DNA from 4 places in the Bradyrhizobium sp. USDA 4504 genome. Region 1 is predicted to be linked to each of the others. Evidence: riboswitches for the same ligand, from Rfam matches in the RefSeq annotation. Region 1 holds a riboswitch; each other region holds the start of a gene.

Region 1 (4,091 bases):
CGTTGGCGCGAACGTTGCTGTTTGTCGCTGCCAGCCCGGCCAGGCAGATCAGCGATCGACCGAGACAGAACCAAAGCACGCGCGTTCCAGACATTCTCTTCATTGCTGCCGGCCCATCTGGTTCTCATCCACGCGTCAATTCCAAAGCGGACAATCTTCGACGTGCTCTACGAGATCGCTAGAAGTTAGCGGCAACGTGACGCGAGCACCTGCTGATGTCCCGCGCAAGCAGGCGCTGTCCCTCGATGTCACGCGCCGCTAACTTCAGTGGTCAGCCAAAGCTTCAACTTGCAATGCTGGACCAGCCCAGGAGGAGAAGCCTGGGCAAGCGAGGACTTGCATTCTTCGTGCCAGGCAATAGCAGGCAGTTCGCACCAGATTTGTGCCGCCTTTGTCGACTTCCCGACCTGCGCACCTTATTTATGTTGCCATTAAGCCTATTCGCAGCGACTTTCGTGGCTCATTCCTGTCACGCACTGGATCTCCGAGCAGCGCAGTTTTGAAAGCCTCGCTGCCAGAAGCCAGACGACAATTGAGTGCAGGTTTGCCGCCATCGAACCGGTGTGGTCCGGGGTCGTTGCCGCTGCTGCCAAGGTCGAGAGTGCCTCAACCGGTTGTGCAAGGCGCTTTATGGCCACAACGAGGCGAAGCCGCCCATCAGCGGCGAGCGATTAGGAATTGGCGCTCGCAAGTTCAAAAGTCAGGCAGACGATGGGACGACGACATTCGCCGCTCGCGTGATGGCCCGCTTCGTGACCGGCGTCTATCAGTTCGTCGCCGTAGTCAACATTTGGAAGAGCCGCGCTTCCATGCAGTCGTACCGACCGGGCAAGAAGGCCAAGCCCCTCGGGTTGAGCTAGCTTCGGCTTGAACTGCTCAAAACGTTCGAGAGCATCTGTCTGACGGCCGGGTTCATAAGTGGCCTTGCTATCCACCCGAACAGGCCGACCGCAAAGACGGCAGCAGCAAAGACGCCGAGGGCACTCCAAACAGCCATTTTCATTGCGAGCTACTCTTTTCGTTGGTGATTCACTATGCTTACTTTTCGCAGTATCGCCAAAAAACGTCCGCATGGCGCCTACCAGGATTGGTCGTAGATCAACATGCTCGCTGAGTATGCCGGCGGATTTAGCGTATAGCGCGCCTATTCACACTGGTTGTTGGTGGAGAAAGGGGGACTTATCGAAGGGTGCTCGATGAATGTTTGAAAGCTGGATCGCGTGAAGAGCGTCCTGTCTCGGCACCGTGACCTTCATCGCCCAGGCCGCATTCGTCTCTTCCATGATCTGACACGCGGTCCGACGCCAACGCGCCTCGCAGATGGTCACCCCGATATCTGTGATTGGAGAGTGGCTTCAACGTCGCGATCAAGAGTGGCCGTGCATCGTCAACACGTAGGAGACGTCGCAGCATCAATTTGAGAGGTTGACGGCGGAGTTGTCTTGCCGATAATCCAAGTCGTCGAGGTGCTCCGGTTCCTGCTTGATCCGGAGCTAAGAGGGAAGCCGGTGATGCCGGCGCTGCCCCCGCAACTGTGAGCGGCGAGCCGCTGTCCAACAGAGTCACTGAAGCCTGCGCGGCTTCGGGAAGGCCGGACAGTGGCGATGACCCGCGAGCCAGGAGACCTGCCCCGACAATATGTTCGTCCACGGGCGGGGTGTCCCGGTGGTGCGCCAAGCAGCCGTCGCTCGCGCGACGTCTCCTGCCTGCGTCCGCCATGGCCTTTGCCCCCAACATGGGGTTAACGCTATGTCTCTTCTCTCGCTTCCGGTTGCCACGCTCGGAACGCCGCGCATCGGTCCAAGACGCGAGCTTAAACTCGCGCTCGAAAGCTATTGGGCCGGAAGAATCAGCGAACAGCAATTGCTCGAGGACGCAGCCGGCCTACGTGCGGCGAACTGGGCGCGCCAGAAATCCCTCGGTGTCACCATCATTCCGTCGAACGATTTCTCGCTATACGATCAGGTGCTCGACACCAGTGTCATGGTCGGCGCCATCCCGGAAGTCTATGCCTCGAAAGCCGAGCCTGCTTCTCTCAAGACGTATTTCGCCATGGCACGCGGTTCACAAAGCGGCAGTCAGGATGCGAGTTGCGGTCACGGACCTCGCGGCTATGGCGCACCCGCGCAGGAGATGACCAAGTGGTTCGATACCAACTACCACTACATGGTTCCGGAATTTCATCGGGGGCAGACTTTCAGACTCTCCTCTCGCAAGCCTATCGAGGAGTATGAGGAAGCCAAGGCCCTTGGCTTTCAGACGCGCCCTGTCCTGATCGGTCCGGCCACTTTCTTGAAGCTAGGCAAGAGTGCGGATCCCGCGATCCAGCCACTGTCACTCCTGGATGACCTGATACCGATCTATATCAAGGTTCTGCAGGAATTGGCCAAACGCGGAGCAGAATGGGTTCAATTTGACGAGCCCTGTATGGTCCTTGATCTGGATCAGGGGGCAAAAAAATCTTTGCTGCATGCCTATGACCGGCTCGCCAAGGAAGGGCCGGCCATCAAGATCATGGTTGCCAGCTATTTTGGCCACCTTGGCGACAATCTTCACACCGCCTTGCGCCTACCTGTTGCCGGCCTGCATGTCGATCTGGTTCGGGCGCCGGAGTTATTGGATCAGATCATTGCTGCCGGGCGAAGTGAACTCGTCATGTCACTCGGCGTGATAGACGGTCGCAATGTGTGGCGGACGAATTTGTCGGCGCTGCGCCAGCGGCTCGATCCCGCCATTGCGAAGCTCGGCAAGGATCGCGTACAGATCGCCCCATCCTGTTCGCTGCTTCACGTGCCGGTCGATGTTGAACTCGAAACGGAACTTGCCTCCGATGTCAAGAGCTGGCTTGCGTTCTCGGTTCAGAAGATTCGCGAGCTTGCGACCTTGGCACGGGCACTCGCAGGCGATCAGGATGTTGCCGACGCTCTTGCGGAATCGGAGCGCGTTACCACCCGCCGCGGAACTTCCCCGAAGATCCGTGACGCCAATGTCGCCGTCCGGATGAGTGCGATCAATCAGACCATGCGACGGCGCGTCAGCCCATTTGCCAGCCGTGCCGAGATCCAACGCAAGCGCTTCAAACTGCCGGCGTTTCCGACCACGACGATCGGATCGTTTCCGCAGACCGCAGAGGTGCGTAATGCCCGCGCGGCGCACGCGAGAGGCTCGATGAGCGACGGGCAATACGACAAGTTTCTCAAGGAGGAGACTGCGCGTGTTGTCCGTTGGCAGGAGGACATTGGCCTGGACGTGCTCGTGCACGGCGAGTTTGAGCGCAATGACATGGTGCAGTACTTCGGCGAGCAACTCGCCGGCTTCGCATTTACCAAAAACGGCTGGGTACAATCCTATGGCTCGCGCTGCGTTCGGCCACCGATCCTGTTTGGCGACGTCTCGCGGCCGAAGCCGATCACCGTGGACTGGTGGCGCTACGCGCAATCACTAACCAACAAGCCGATGAAGGCGATGTTGACCGGACCGGTAACGATTTTGAACTGGTCGTTTGTTCGCGATGATATTCCCAGAAGCGAGGCCTGCCGCCAACTTGCGCTCGCGATCCGAGACGAAGTCAGGGATCTCGAGAATGCGGGTGCGACCATGATCCAGATCGACGAAGCAGCGCTGCGCGAGGGGTTGCCACCGCGTCGATCGGAGTGGGCGGCCTATCTCGACTGGGCCGGGGATTGCTTCCGCATCTGCTCATCGGGCGTCGCCGATCAAACCCAGATTCATACCCATATGTGCTACTCGGAATTCAACGACATCATCGATGCGATTGCTGCAATGGACGCCGATGTCATCTCGATCGAGACCTCGCGCTCGAAGATGGAATTGCTTGACGCGTTTCGGAACTACAAATATCCAAATCAAATCGGGCCGGGCGTGTACGACATCCATTCTCCTCGCGTGCCCGAGACAAGCGAGATGACGGGACTCATGGCGTTGGCTCGCAAGCGGCTGCAGGACTCGCAGCTCTGGGTCAATCCGGACTGCGGCCTGAAGACGCGGAAATGGGAGGAGGTTCGCCCAGCACTGGTCAACATGGTCGCTGCCGCCCGCGAGCTGCGCGCTGGATCCGCTCCCGTCGACCG
Region 2 (4,091 bases), 1.0 Mb from region 1:
ACAGGCCGTGCAGATAGCTGCCGTGAACGCGCCCGTCTGCGGAGACCGCGCCCTCAGCCGTACCGTCGAGTGATGCAAAGGGCCGCGCGCGATCCGGCCCGTCGGTGCGCCCGATATGGATTTCATAGGCGCTGATCGGTTGGCTGGTCGCGGCATGCACCGCGCTGGAGCGCGTCAGCGTCTTCTGTTCGGTCATGGTGGTCGCGACATCGAGCAGCCCGAGCCCGCGCGTTTCGCCGGCAGGACCTTCGATCCCATCGGGGTCGGCGACGCTGTGTCCAAGCATCTGGTATCCGCCGCACAGGCCGAGGACATGGCCGCCGCGGCGATGATGCGCGAGGAGGTCGATGTCCCAGCCTTGCGCGCGCAGGAAGGCGAGATCGCCGCGGGTGGATTTCGAGCCGGGCAGGATGACGAGCTTCGCATCACCCGGGATGGCTTCGCCCGGACGTACCATCACGAGATCGACGCCGGGCTCGAGCTTCAGCGGATCGAGGTCGTCGAAATTGGCAATCCGCGACAGCGCAAGGAACGCGATCTTGCACTGGCCGGGCTTGCGCGCCTCGCCGAGCCCGAGCGCATCTTCGGCCGGAAGCTCGCCGGCGCGGACGAACCAGGGCAGCACGCCAAATCCGCGCCAGGCGGTGCGCTCTTCGATCAAGCGATAGCCGTCATCGAACAGCGACGGATCGCCGCGGAATTTGTTGATGACGAAGCCCTGGATCATCGCCGCATCGTCAGGGTCGATCACCGTCTTGATGCCGACGAGTTGCGCGATCACGCCGCCGCGGTCGATGTCGCCGACCAGCACCACGGGCACGTTGGCCCGGCGTGCAAACCCCATATTGGCGATATCGGACTTGCGTAAGTTGACCTCGGCGGGGCTGCCGGCGCCCTCGACCAGCACCAGATCGGCGCGCTGCTTCAGGCGCGCAAAACTCTCCAGCACCGCGCCCATCAGCGATGGTTTCATGCCGGCATATTCGCGCGCCCGTGCGGTGGCGATCCGTTTGCCGTGCACGATGATCTGGGCGCCGACATCGGTTTCGGGCTTCAGAAGCACTGGATTCATGTCGGTGTGCGGCTCGACGCCGGCGGCGAGCGCCTGCAACGCCTGTGCGCGGCCGATCTCGCCGCCGTCGACGGTCACCGCGGCGTTGTTCGACATGTTCTGCGGCTTGAACGGCAGCACGCGCAGGCCGCGTCGTCTCGCGGCGCGCGCGAGGCCGGCGACGATGAGCGATTTGCCCACGTCCGAGCCGGCTCCCTGGATCATCAATGCGCGCGCCATCGTGATGTCTGTCAGAACTCGACGCCCGGCTGGGCCTTGATACCGGAGCGGAACGGATGCTTCACCAGCGTCATCTCGGTGACGAGGTCGGCAATCTCGATCAGCTCCTCCTTGGCATTGCGCCCGGTGAGCACGACATGGGTCATCGGCGGCTTCGACGTAGTCAGGAACTCGACGACGTCGGCGATCGCGAGGTAGTCGTAGCGTAGCGCGATGTTGATCTCGTCGAGCACGACCATGCGCAGGCTCGGGTCTGCGATCAGCTGCTTGGCCTTTTCCCAGCCGGCTTGCGCTGCCGCGATGTCGCGGGCGCGATCCTGCGTCTCCCAGGTAAAGCCTTCGCCCATGGCGTGAAATTGACAGAGATCGCCGAAATGCCCGGTGAGCAGGCGGCGCTCGCCGGTATCCCAGGCGCCCTTGATGAACTGCACCACGGCGCAGGGAAAGCCGTGCGCCACACAGCGCACGATCATGCCGAACGCGGAGGAGGATTTTCCTTTGCCGGCGCCGGTATGGACGATGATCAGGCCCTTTTCACCGCTCTTGGTCGCCATGATGCGGTCGCGGGCGGCCTTCTTTTTCGCCATCTTGTCCGCGTAGCGCGCATCCGGCGAAAGATCGGTGCCGACGGCGCCGTCTTCAGCGTCCTTTCCATCAGAAGTCATCACATTCCTTCGGCTTGACAAGTGCGAGGCTTGGACGAATGGTGGTCCTGCGTCGGTTCCTGTCCTACGACAGGCGAAGAGGGAATGCGATAGGGCTCCGCTAAATCGGGCCCGAAGCGCAGCCGCCCCCGCGACCGTGACCGGAGAGATGCCCAAGCCACTGATTCCATACGGAGTCGGGAAGGTGGGCATCGAAGGGTAAAACCTGCTCCGCAAGCCGGGAGACCTGCCAACGCAGCATGTTGTGAAACCGGCGGACGGGGTGTTCCGCGACGGGGAACGAACCTGTCCAAAATCGGTTCGTGTGCCTCATCGCTTCCCGCTGTCAATCCAGGAAGGGCGATGAGCGTTACACTTCATGTCTGCATCACCTGCCGCGCCGGCCAGACGCCGGCGGAAGGTGAGCTCGCGCCCGGTGCACGCCTGCATGCCGCGCTTGTCGAGGCCGGCGTGCCTGATGACGTCAATCTGGTTCCCGTCGCATGCCTGTCGGCCTGCAGCCAGGGTTGCTCGGTCGCGCTCAGCGCGCCGGGGCGCTGGTCCTATGTCTACGGCCGACTGTCCGCTGATAATGCCGCGGATGTGATCGCCGGTGCCTCCGCCTATGCGGCGGCGCCCGACGGCATCGTGCCGTGGCGCAGCCGTCCGGAAATCTTCCGCAAGCAATCGCTCGCCCGCATTCCACCTCTTCCCGTCGTGCCGGAGGCCGCAGAATGACCACGCTCGCCAAAATTCCGGTCACCGTCGTGACCGGCTTTCTCGGCTCCGGCAAGACGACACTGATCCAGCATCTGATCCGCAATGCCAACGGCAAGAAGCTCGCGGTGCTGGTCAACGAATTCGGCAGCGAAGGCGTCGACGGCGACATCCTGAAGTCGTGCGCCGACGCCAATTGTCCGGCCGAGAACATCGTCGAACTCGCCAATGGCTGTATCTGCTGCACCGTCGCCGACGATTTCATCCCGGCGATGGAGCAGTTGCTGGCGCGGAACGTGAAGCCCGATCACATCGTGATCGAAACTTCCGGGCTCGCGCTGCCGAAGCCGCTGCTGAAAGCGTTCGACTGGCCGGAGATCCGTTCGCGGATCACGGTCGACGGCGTGATCGCGCTCGCCGACGCCGAGGCCGTCGCCGCCGGCCGTTTTGCGCCTGATCCGGCCGCGGTGGATGCGCAGCGTGCGGCGGACGACAATCTCGACCACGAGACGCCGCTGTCGGAAGTGTTCGAGGACCAGATCGCATGTGCCGATATCGTGCTGCTGACCAAGGCGGACCTCGCGGGGGCGGAGGGGATCAAGGCAGCGAAAGAGGTGATCGCGGCCGAGATGCCGCGCGAGGTGCCGATGTTGCCCGTCGTCGACGGCACGATCGACGCGCGCGTGATCCTCGGGCTCGGGGCGGCGGCGGAAAGCGATCTCGCGGCGCGGCCGTCGCATCACGATGGCGAGGAGGAACACGAGCACGACGATTTCAATTCCGTCGTGATCGATCTTCCGGAAGTTTCGGATGTCGACGCGCTGGTCGCCTCGATCAAGGGGCTGGCGCGCGAGCAGAACGTGCTGCGCGCCAAGGGCTACATCGCGGTCGAAGGCAAGCCGATGCGGCTGTTGGTGCAATCGGTCGGCGAGCGGGTGCGGCATCAGTTCGACATGCCCTGGGGCGCCCGGGCGCGGCAGTCGAAGCTCGTCGTGATCGGCGAACATGCCGACATCGATGAAGCCGCGATCAGGGCACGGCTTGGTGTCTGATGCACGTCGTCTTCCGCGAGAGCCGCGGCCTTGATGAGACCGCGACGCCAAGGGACCTCGGCCAGGATCCGGCCGATCTCGTGGTGTTGTCGTTTTCCGACAGCGATCTTGCTGCCTTCGCGGCCGGCTGGCGGCGCGGCCGTGCTGCGCTGCCGTCGCTGCGGCTCGCCAATCTCGCGGAGCTGCGCCATCCGCTGTCGGTCGATACCTATATCGAGCGGACGCTCTCGCACGCCCGCGGCATTCTGGTGCGGCTGATCGGCGGCGAGCCCTATTGGTCATACGGGCTGGCCGCGGTGCATCGGCTGGCGAAGGAGCGCGGCATTGCCCTGGTGGTGCTGCCGGCGGATGGCCGCGACGATCTGCGGCTCGATGAATTCTCGACCT
Region 3 (4,091 bases), 8.3 Mb from region 1:
CCGGAAGGTAGGGATCATTTCGATTCGGCCTTGACGAACCTGTGGGATGTTGGCGATCGCGTCATTCAGGTTTCGCTCATCTCCAAGGGCGCCGGCGCCGTCAGCTTATCTCTGAATAAGCTTCTATCGGTGGGCTGAGCGGGCTGATGGTTTCTTCGCACAACAGCAGGATCGCTCGCGCCGCGACGCGCAGAGGGGGGTGATGCGCTTGTTCACTTGCCACTTCTGCTACCGCATCGGCGGATGTAAGGGCCTACACCCTATATAACCAAAGTGCAGGCGGGTACGAAGGCAACAGCCGTCGAGCTGCTTGCAAATGAGAGGAGACATTGCGTTGCGGATAGATTTCTCGCGCATCAATCGGTCTAAAGCTGCATTCCACGATATTTATGCTTCGGATGATCCGAGGGCATATTTCTCGGTCCTCGGAGACCTGGATTATATGATACCGGACGTGGCTGAGCCGGTTGTGCGCCAAATACTGGCAGCGAAAGCTTCGGCCACCGGCCTCAAGCCCGTCGTGCTCGATGTTGGTTGTTCGTACGGTATCAATGCAGCGGTGCATCGCTTTCCGCTGACCTTCGCGGGCTTGCGTCACCGCTACGCCCGGCGTGAGATGAGAGCGATCAGCTCTGAGACATTGGTGAGTCTCGATCGCAGTTTCTATGCAGCCTGGCCTGATGTCGGGTTGGCACGCTTTATCGGCCTCGATGTGTCGGCAGCGGCGGTCAGCTATGCGAAGAATGTTGGCCTTTTAGAGCAGGGCATTGTCGCTGACCTTGAAAAGGAGGCGCTATCGATGGACAGCGCGCGCATTCTCCGCTCCGTGGATGTTATCATGTCGACCGGATGCATCGGCTACGTTACCGAGAAGACGTTCGGCGAGATTCTCGATGCGGCAGAGAAGCAACCATGGATCATCTCCTTCGTGCTACGAATGTTCCCATTTGAATCGCTCGCCGCGACGTTCGCAAACCGTGGTCTTGTGACAGAACGTCTTGCCGGCGCAACGTTTATCCAGCGTCGCTTTCGCGATGCTGAAGAATTTGAGAGCTGTTTGGCCAGCTTGGCGGCCCTTGGCGTGGATGCCACCGGCCTCGAATCGGAAGGGCTGTTTCACGCCGATCTGATCTTGTCTCGCCCCGAGGCGGATGCGCGCGCCATGCCTTTGGAAGACATTGTCACTGTCGCCAGCGGCAGGGGACGGCCGATCGGACCCCGTTACGTTCATGTTGAAAGTAAGGAGGGCTTGCAGGTCGCGCTGGAGCCGTGACAGGCGTGGGACCACTGTGCAGCGCGATTCGGTTCGGGGCTGGATGCAAGGCCATTCCGGTCGACGGCGCGCCAGAGCCGATGTTGTTCGCCCGCGAGTGGATAACGAATTCGTCCAGATGCCATTGGTCGCGGCGAGCAGGAGCGCTGCGAATCAAATCAAGCGTCTGGCCGAATTGCTCCTCTACTGACGCGCCGTTTCTTAGATTCCATCAATGCGACGTGCGAGCCAGGAATTCCCTCGACCTTTGCGCAGGCTTGACGGAAACCGGTAATGCAGCCCAACGGCATATCCAATCACCTGCAGCAGAAGCCGACAGCGGCGACAAAGTCGTCCGAGCTTCGGTATGTTTTTGCGTTTCAATCTGGATCTCCCCAGTTGACCAATCCCGGCGAGTAGTGCCTATGTCTAGCCAGTCACGGTCTTCTGGCCCCAACATTTTGTAGGTCGGAAGCTAAGAGGGAACCCGGTGCGCCGAACGGCTACTCCGGGGCTGCCCCCGCAACTGTAAGCGGCGAGCGGTTGTCATCATGGTCACTGGCGCAGCACAGCGCCGGGAAGGCCGACAGCCGCGGCGACCCGCGAGCCAGGAGACCTGCCGCGACTGAACGAAAGTCCTCGGGCGGGGTGCCCCGTTGGGTCGCTTGCAGCCGGAGACGTTTGACCGGTTTCCTCGCAAGTCATCCGCGCAGTCCCCCCGCCTAACATCGCGGGGTTGCCGATGTCGCCGTCTTACGATTTCGATCAGCATGGTCATCTCATTGAGGAGCCGGCGCGCGTGAGGTCGCAGCCATTGCAGGCAGAGCCCAGCGCGCCTGAGTTGTGTCTTGTGCCGCCGCCGTCGCCGGCCCCGCTGCCGTACCCCCTTGCGCCATCGCCAAAGCCGGCCGATCTCAAGCTCGATCGGACGCGCGACGACCTGTTGACGCCGTTCGGCAAGCTGACGCTGAGCGACCGTTATCTGCTCGCCGGCGAAATGATCCAGGACATGTTCGCGCGGGTGTCTTGCGCCTTCGCGGATGATGTTGCGCATGCCCAACGTCTCTACGATGCGATGTCTCGGCTGTGGTTCATGCCAGCCACACCGGTGCTCTCCAACGGCGGCACGACGCGCGGCCTGCCGATTTCCTGCTTCCTTAACTCGGTGTCGGACTCGCTCGAAGGCATCGTGGGCACCTGGAACGAGAACGTATGGCTTGCCTCTAACGGTGGCGGCATCGGCACCTACTGGGGCAATGTTCGCTCGATCGGCGAGCAGGTGAAGGGCGGCGTTACCTCAGGCATCATCCCGTTCATCCACGTCATGGACGGCCTGACGTTGGCGATCAGCCAGGGCTCGTTACGGCGCGGCTCGGCTGCGGTCTATCTCGATATCCACCATCCCGAGATCGAGGAGTTCCTCGAGATCCGCAAGGCGTCCGGCGACTTCAACCGCAAGAGTCTCAACCTGCATCACGGCATCAACGTAACCGATGAGTTCATGCGTGCCGTAGGCGCCGGCACTGCGTTCGCTCTGCGCAGTCCGAAGACCAAGGAGGTTATCCGCGAAATCGACGCCCGCCAGCTGTGGCAACGCATCCTGGAGAACCGGCTGCAGACGGGGGAGCCTTATCTCTTGTTCATCGATACAGTGAACCGCGCGCTCCCCAAGCACCAGCGCGAGCTCGGCCTCAAGGTCTCAACGTCCAACCTGTGCAGCGAAATTACCCTGCCGACCGGCATCGATCATCGCGACGAGGAGCGTACCGCCGTGTGCTGCCTGTCGTCGCTCAACCTCGAGACCTGGGACCAGTGGAACGAGGAGCCTGGCTTCATCGAGGACGTCATGCGCTTCCTCGACAACGTGCTGACCCACTTCATCACGGTGGCGCCGGGCGTCATGAAGCGTGCCCGCTACGCCGCCTTGCGTGAGCGTTCCGTCGGCCTTGGCGTCATGGGCTTCCACTCGTTCCTGCAGGCCAAGAGCATTCCGATTGAAAGCGTCGTGGCCAAGTCGTTCAATCTGAACATGTTCCGGAAAATCCGTCGCGATGCTGATGCGGCATCCGTGACGCTCGCGCGCGAGCGGGGGCCGTGCCCGGATGCCCTGGAACGAGGCGTGATGGCCCGCTTCAGCCATAAGATCGCGATCGCGCCGACCGCCTCGATAAGCATTATCTGCGGCGGCACCAGCGCTTGTGTAGAACCGATCCCGGCCAACATCTACACCCATAAGACCTTGTCCGGCGCCATCTCGGTGCGTAATCGGCATCTCGCCAAGCTGCTGGCCGCCAAGGGCGCCAATACTTCGGCGATCTGGCAGTCCATCATCGCCCACGAGGGTTCGGTCGCCCATCTCGACATCCTCTCGGAAATCGAGAAAGCGGTCTTTCGCACCGCCTTCGAGATCGACCAGCGCTGGATCGTCGAACTTGCCGCCGACCGCGCCGCGTTCGTCTGCCAGAGCCAGTCGGTCAACCTCTATCTGCCGGCTGACGTCGATAAATGGGATCTTCACATGCTGCACTGGACGGCATGGAAGCGGGGGGTGAAGAGCCTCTACTACTGCCGTTCAAAATCTATTTCGCGCGCGGCGTTCGCCGGCGCCATCGCCGATGGCGACAAGGCTGCGCCCCCGCAACCATCGCAGCAGCGCACCGACTATGAGGAGTGCCTCGCATGTCAGTGATCGATCTCTCGTCCGTCGATCCGCGTACGCTGATCGGCAAGCAGCGCGTCGGCCTCCTCGACTCGACCGGCAGCTACGACGTTGATCGCTACGCCTGGGCTTACGAGTTCTGGAAGCGCCAGCAGCAGACCCATTGGATGGGGGAGGAGG
Region 4 (4,091 bases), 5.6 Mb from region 1:
TGCCGTGGACGCTGTCGGACGGCCGCCCCTACAGCGGCGACGCCTGGCCGCTGCCCGACGATGCCACCTCGCATCCGCGCTCGGCCGGCTGCTTCACCCGCTTCATCCGTGAATGGGTGCGCGAGCGCAAGAAAGTGTCGCTGCTCGAGGGCATCCGCAAATGCGCGCTGATCCCGGCCGAGATCCTGTCGGCGAGCACGCCGGCGATGCGGGCCAAGGGCCGGCTGCAGGTCGGCGCCGACGCCGATGTTGTGGTGTTCGACTACGAGACGCTGAGCGATCGCGCGACCTTCTCGGCGATGAATCGTCCGGCGGAGGGCGTGCGGCATCTCGTGGTCAGCGGCCAGCCGCTGATCAGCGATGGTGTGCTCGATGTCGCGGCGCGTCCCGGCCGGCCGGTGCGCCGGCCTATCACGGGGGGCTGAGGTGCCGGTCCCGATCCTGCTGGTCGCGGGCTTCCTCGGGGCGGGCAAGACCACGGTCGTCAACCATCTGCTGGCGCATGCGCAAGGGCGGCGCATCGCCGCCGTGGTCAACGATTTCGGTGCGATCAATATCGACGCCGAGCTGATCGCCGGCGCCAGCGACGGCGTGGTCAGCCTGAGCAATGGCTGCATCTGCTGCACGCTGGAGGGCGACCTGCTGCGCACGCTCGCCACGTTGCTGCGGCGTGATCCGCGTCCCGAATTCATCGTGATCGAGACCAGCGGGATCGCCGATCCCGCCGACATCGTGCGCAACCTGATGGATCCCGTGATCTGGAAGGAGGCGCCGCTGGAGACCGTGCTGTGCGTGGTCGACGCGACGCAGCCTGCGGCGATGCTGAACGATGCGCTGCTGCGCTCGCAGCTCCGGGCGGCGGATGTGGTGGCGCTGAGCAAGGTCGATCTGACTGACGCCGCTGCGTGCGCCGCGATCCGCGACGCCGTGCGCGCGGTGCGTCCGGCGGCCGTGGTGGTCGATGCCTTGCATGGCGAGGTGCCGGCCGCGCTGCTGTTCCCAGCGGACCTCGATCATGTGTCGGCGCCGCGCGAGACCGCGCCGCGACGGCCGTCGTCCGATCGCTTCGACACGCTGAGCTGGACCTCGGAGCGGCCCGTCGTGCTGCCGCGCTTGCAGCAGGCGATCGGCAGACTGGCGCCGAAGCTGGCGCGGGCGAAGGGATTGTTCGAGACGGTGGAGCAGCCCGGGCGGCTGACCGTGCTTCAACTCGCCGGCGGCCGCGCGACCTTGGCTGCGGGCGGCGTCCCGTCGCCCGGCGTGCCGCGCACGCGCATCGTGTTCATCGCCGAGATGGGTGCGCTGTCGCGCGCGGAGATTGATGAGGTGATGCAGGGATGCGTCGAGGCTCAGTGACGCGAACCTACGTTTCCCGTCATCCTGAGGAGCCGCGAAGCGGCGTCTCGAAGGATGAATCGGCCGCCAGCCGGGCCGTGCATCCTTCGAGACGCGCGTGCCGCGCTCCTCAGGATGACGGGTTGCTTTTCGGCGTCAGCCCTCGACGTCGCTGTGTCATCGCCGCAGCATCACCCGCAAAGCAGGTCTGCGACAATCGCATCGAATTGACAGCTCTGCAGCCAGCACCTATCGTTTTTGCCGACGGTTCCCTTCGGGGATCAAAAGGGAATGCGGTGCGAGGGTAACCCCAATGCCGCAGCTGTCCCCGCAACTGTAAACGGCGAGCCTTTCGTCAATTTGCCACTGGGCCATCAGGCCCGGGAAGGCGTCGACAGGCGATGACCCGTGAGCCAGGAGACCTGCCGTCAGTCGTGGTCACACGCGAGCACATCGGGCGGGGGCGTCCTGGTGGGATCGGAGCACTGCCTTTTTTGGCAATGCGCCAGTCCACGTTCGCGGTGACGTGCCACGTTACCGCGAGTCCTTTTCATGTCTCCGTCCTCTCCCGTTGCGCGCAAATGGCGCCTCGGTCTTCTCTGCTCCCTGTCATCATTGTTGTTGCCGGCCGAAGGCTCGGCACAAACGCCGCCACCAACCAGGCTCGATCCGATTGAGGTCGCGCCTTCCGCTGCGCCAAAGCCGAAGCCTGCGGCGCGCAGCCGTGACATGACCGCTGCGGCGCGGCCACGGCCGAGGCCTGCAACAGCCGGCAACGCCCCGCGCGTCGCGGCGTCGGGCGTACCGGGATCGGCATCGCCGACGCTCAATGCCACCACGCAGGGCGGCACCGGCAGTCGTCTCAACCTGACGCCGCTGCAGACGCCGGCCAGCGTCGAGATCATCACGGCGCAGACCATCGCTGAACGCGGCCAGCATAATGTGCTCGATGCCGTCACCCAGGACGCGGCCGGGTTCGTCGCAACGCCGGCGCCAGGCAATGGCGGCCTGTCGTTCAGCACCCGCGGCTTTGCCGGCAGCAACTCGGTGATGACGCTGTATGACGGCACGCGCTTCTATATCGGCTCCGGCACGCTGACGTTCCCCTATGACACCTGGTCGACGCAGCGCATCGAAGTGCTGCGCGGCCCGGCCTCGGTGCTGTACGGCGAAGGCGCGATCGGCGGCGTCATCAACGTGATTCCGAAGAAGCCGCAGAGCACGCCCTATAACGAGGCCGAGGTTTCGCTCGACAGCAACATGACGCGGCGGCTCTCGGTGGACAGCACCGGTCCGATCAATCCCAATGTGTCGTACCGCATCAACGCCACCGGCAACATGTCGGACAGCTGGGTCGATCGCGACAAGACCTCGAACGCGGTGGTCTCCGCTGCCGTGCGGGTGCAGGCGTCGGACAATCTCGCCTTCACGCTCTCGGAAGATTACGGCGATCGCAGCCCGTCGCGCTATTTCGGCACGCCGCTGATCAACGGCGCGATCCAGGACGCGCTGCGCTTCAAGAACTACAATGCAGCGGACAGCGCGATCCGCTATCAGGACAGCTGGACCCGGTTCAAGACCGAGTGGGACGTCGCCGACGGCATCAAGGTCAACAACACGCTGTATTACCTGACCAGCGAGCGGCACTGGCGCGACATCGAGAACTACACCTGGAATCCGAAGACCCAGCTGATCGATCGCACGAGCTATATCGAGATATTCCACGACCAGAAGCAGCTCGGCAACCGGATGGATACGACCTTCAGCGGCCACGTGTTCGGCCTTGCGAACCAGGTCGTCGCCGGGTTCGACGTCAACCGGATCGACTTCACCCATACCAACAACTCGCCCTATGGCGGCGCGTCGTCGGTCAATCCTTATGTGTTCGATCCCGGATCGTTCTTCGCCACGACGACGGCGACCACGCCGGGCTTCAACGCGATCGTCAATCAATACGCGCTGTTCGCCGAGGATCGGCTCTCGCTGACCGATCAGTTGTCGCTGGTGACCGGGGTCAGGTATGATCGCCCCGAAGTGGACCGCACCGACTACAAGACGCCGGCAAACAGTTTTGAGACGACGCTATCGGGCACTAGCTGGCGCGCGGGCCTCGTTTACGAGCCGATCAAGAACCTCGCGTTCTATGGCCAGTACGCGGTCGGCGTCGATCCGGTCAGCAATCTGATCTCACTGTCGACCACGCAGAAGACATTCCAGCTTGCGACCGGCAAGCAGACCGAGATCGGGGTCAAGCAATCGTTCTGGGGCGGCCGCGGCGAGTGGACGCTGGCTGCCTACGAGATCGTCAAGACCGGGCTCACGATTCCCGATCCCGGCAATCCCACCGGCGGCCTGGCATTGCAGATCGGCCAGCAATCATCCCGCGGGGTCGAAGGATCGATCGGGCTCGCACTGAGCGACGGCTGGCGCGTCGACGCCAATCTTGCGCTGTTGCGCGCCAGATACGACAACAACAGCCAGGTGGTCGGCGGCAAGATCGTCAGCTTCAACGGCAATGTCCCGGTCAACGTGCCGCAGCAGGTCTCGAACGTCTGGCTGACCTGGGACTTCGCGCCCAACTGGTCGGCCTATGGCGGCGTGCAGATCGTCGGTGCGATGTACTCCGATCTTGCCAACACCCAGCTGCGTCCGGGCTACAACGTGGTCAATGGCGGCGTCAGGTGGAAGCCGGACGACCGCACCACGGTCGCGTTCCGCCTCTACAATCTGTTCGACAAGGCTTACGCGGTGACCTC

What was found. Region 1 has a riboswitch for cobalamin ahead of metE (5-methyltetrahydropteroyltriglutamate--homocysteine S-methyltransferase). Riboswitches for the same ligand answer to the same signal wherever they lie in the genome.
Region 2: another riboswitch for cobalamin. It lies ahead of ACVMB1_RS07055 (DUF1636 family protein); the one in region 1 lies ahead of metE (5-methyltetrahydropteroyltriglutamate--homocysteine S-methyltransferase).
Region 3: another riboswitch for cobalamin. It lies ahead of ACVMB1_RS41755 (ribonucleoside-diphosphate reductase subunit alpha); the one in region 1 lies ahead of metE (5-methyltetrahydropteroyltriglutamate--homocysteine S-methyltransferase).
Region 4: another riboswitch for cobalamin. It lies ahead of ACVMB1_RS29245 (TonB-dependent receptor); the one in region 1 lies ahead of metE (5-methyltetrahydropteroyltriglutamate--homocysteine S-methyltransferase).

The regions. Positions count from the first base shown of each region.
Region 1 covers NZ_JBSSGV010000001.1:625,320-629,410, forward strand. The annotation lists gene ACVMB1_RS02620 (nodulate formation efficiency C protein) at 1-103, opposite strand, end outside; gene ACVMB1_RS02625 (hypothetical protein) at 672-935, opposite strand; cobalamin riboswitch at 1,448-1,647, shown strand; gene metE (5-methyltetrahydropteroyltriglutamate--homocysteine S-methyltransferase) at 1,750-4,091, shown strand, end outside.
Region 2 covers NZ_JBSSGV010000001.1:1,631,090-1,635,180, forward strand. The annotation lists gene ACVMB1_RS07045 (cobyric acid synthase) at 1-1,291, opposite strand, end outside; gene cobO (cob(I)yrinic acid a,c-diamide adenosyltransferase) at 1,303-1,956, opposite strand; cobalamin riboswitch at 1,993-2,204, shown strand; gene ACVMB1_RS07055 (DUF1636 family protein) at 2,299-2,673, shown strand; gene cobW (cobalamin biosynthesis protein CobW) at 2,670-3,704, shown strand; gene cobN (cobaltochelatase subunit CobN) at 3,704-4,091, shown strand, end outside.
Region 3 covers NZ_JBSSGV010000001.1:8,894,355-8,898,445, forward strand. The annotation lists gene ACVMB1_RS41745 (nodulation protein NolB) at 1-138, shown strand, start outside; gene ACVMB1_RS41750 (class I SAM-dependent methyltransferase) at 317-1,273, shown strand; cobalamin riboswitch at 1,676-1,890, shown strand; gene ACVMB1_RS41755 (ribonucleoside-diphosphate reductase subunit alpha) at 2,052-3,941, shown strand; gene ACVMB1_RS41760 (ribonucleotide-diphosphate reductase subunit beta) at 3,932-4,091, shown strand, end outside.
Region 4 covers NZ_JBSSGV010000001.1:6,194,728-6,198,818, reverse strand. The annotation lists gene ACVMB1_RS29255 (amidohydrolase family protein) at 1-425, shown strand, start outside; gene ACVMB1_RS29250 (CobW family GTP-binding protein) at 427-1,356, shown strand; cobalamin riboswitch at 1,584-1,779, shown strand; gene ACVMB1_RS29245 (TonB-dependent receptor) at 1,888-4,091, shown strand, end outside.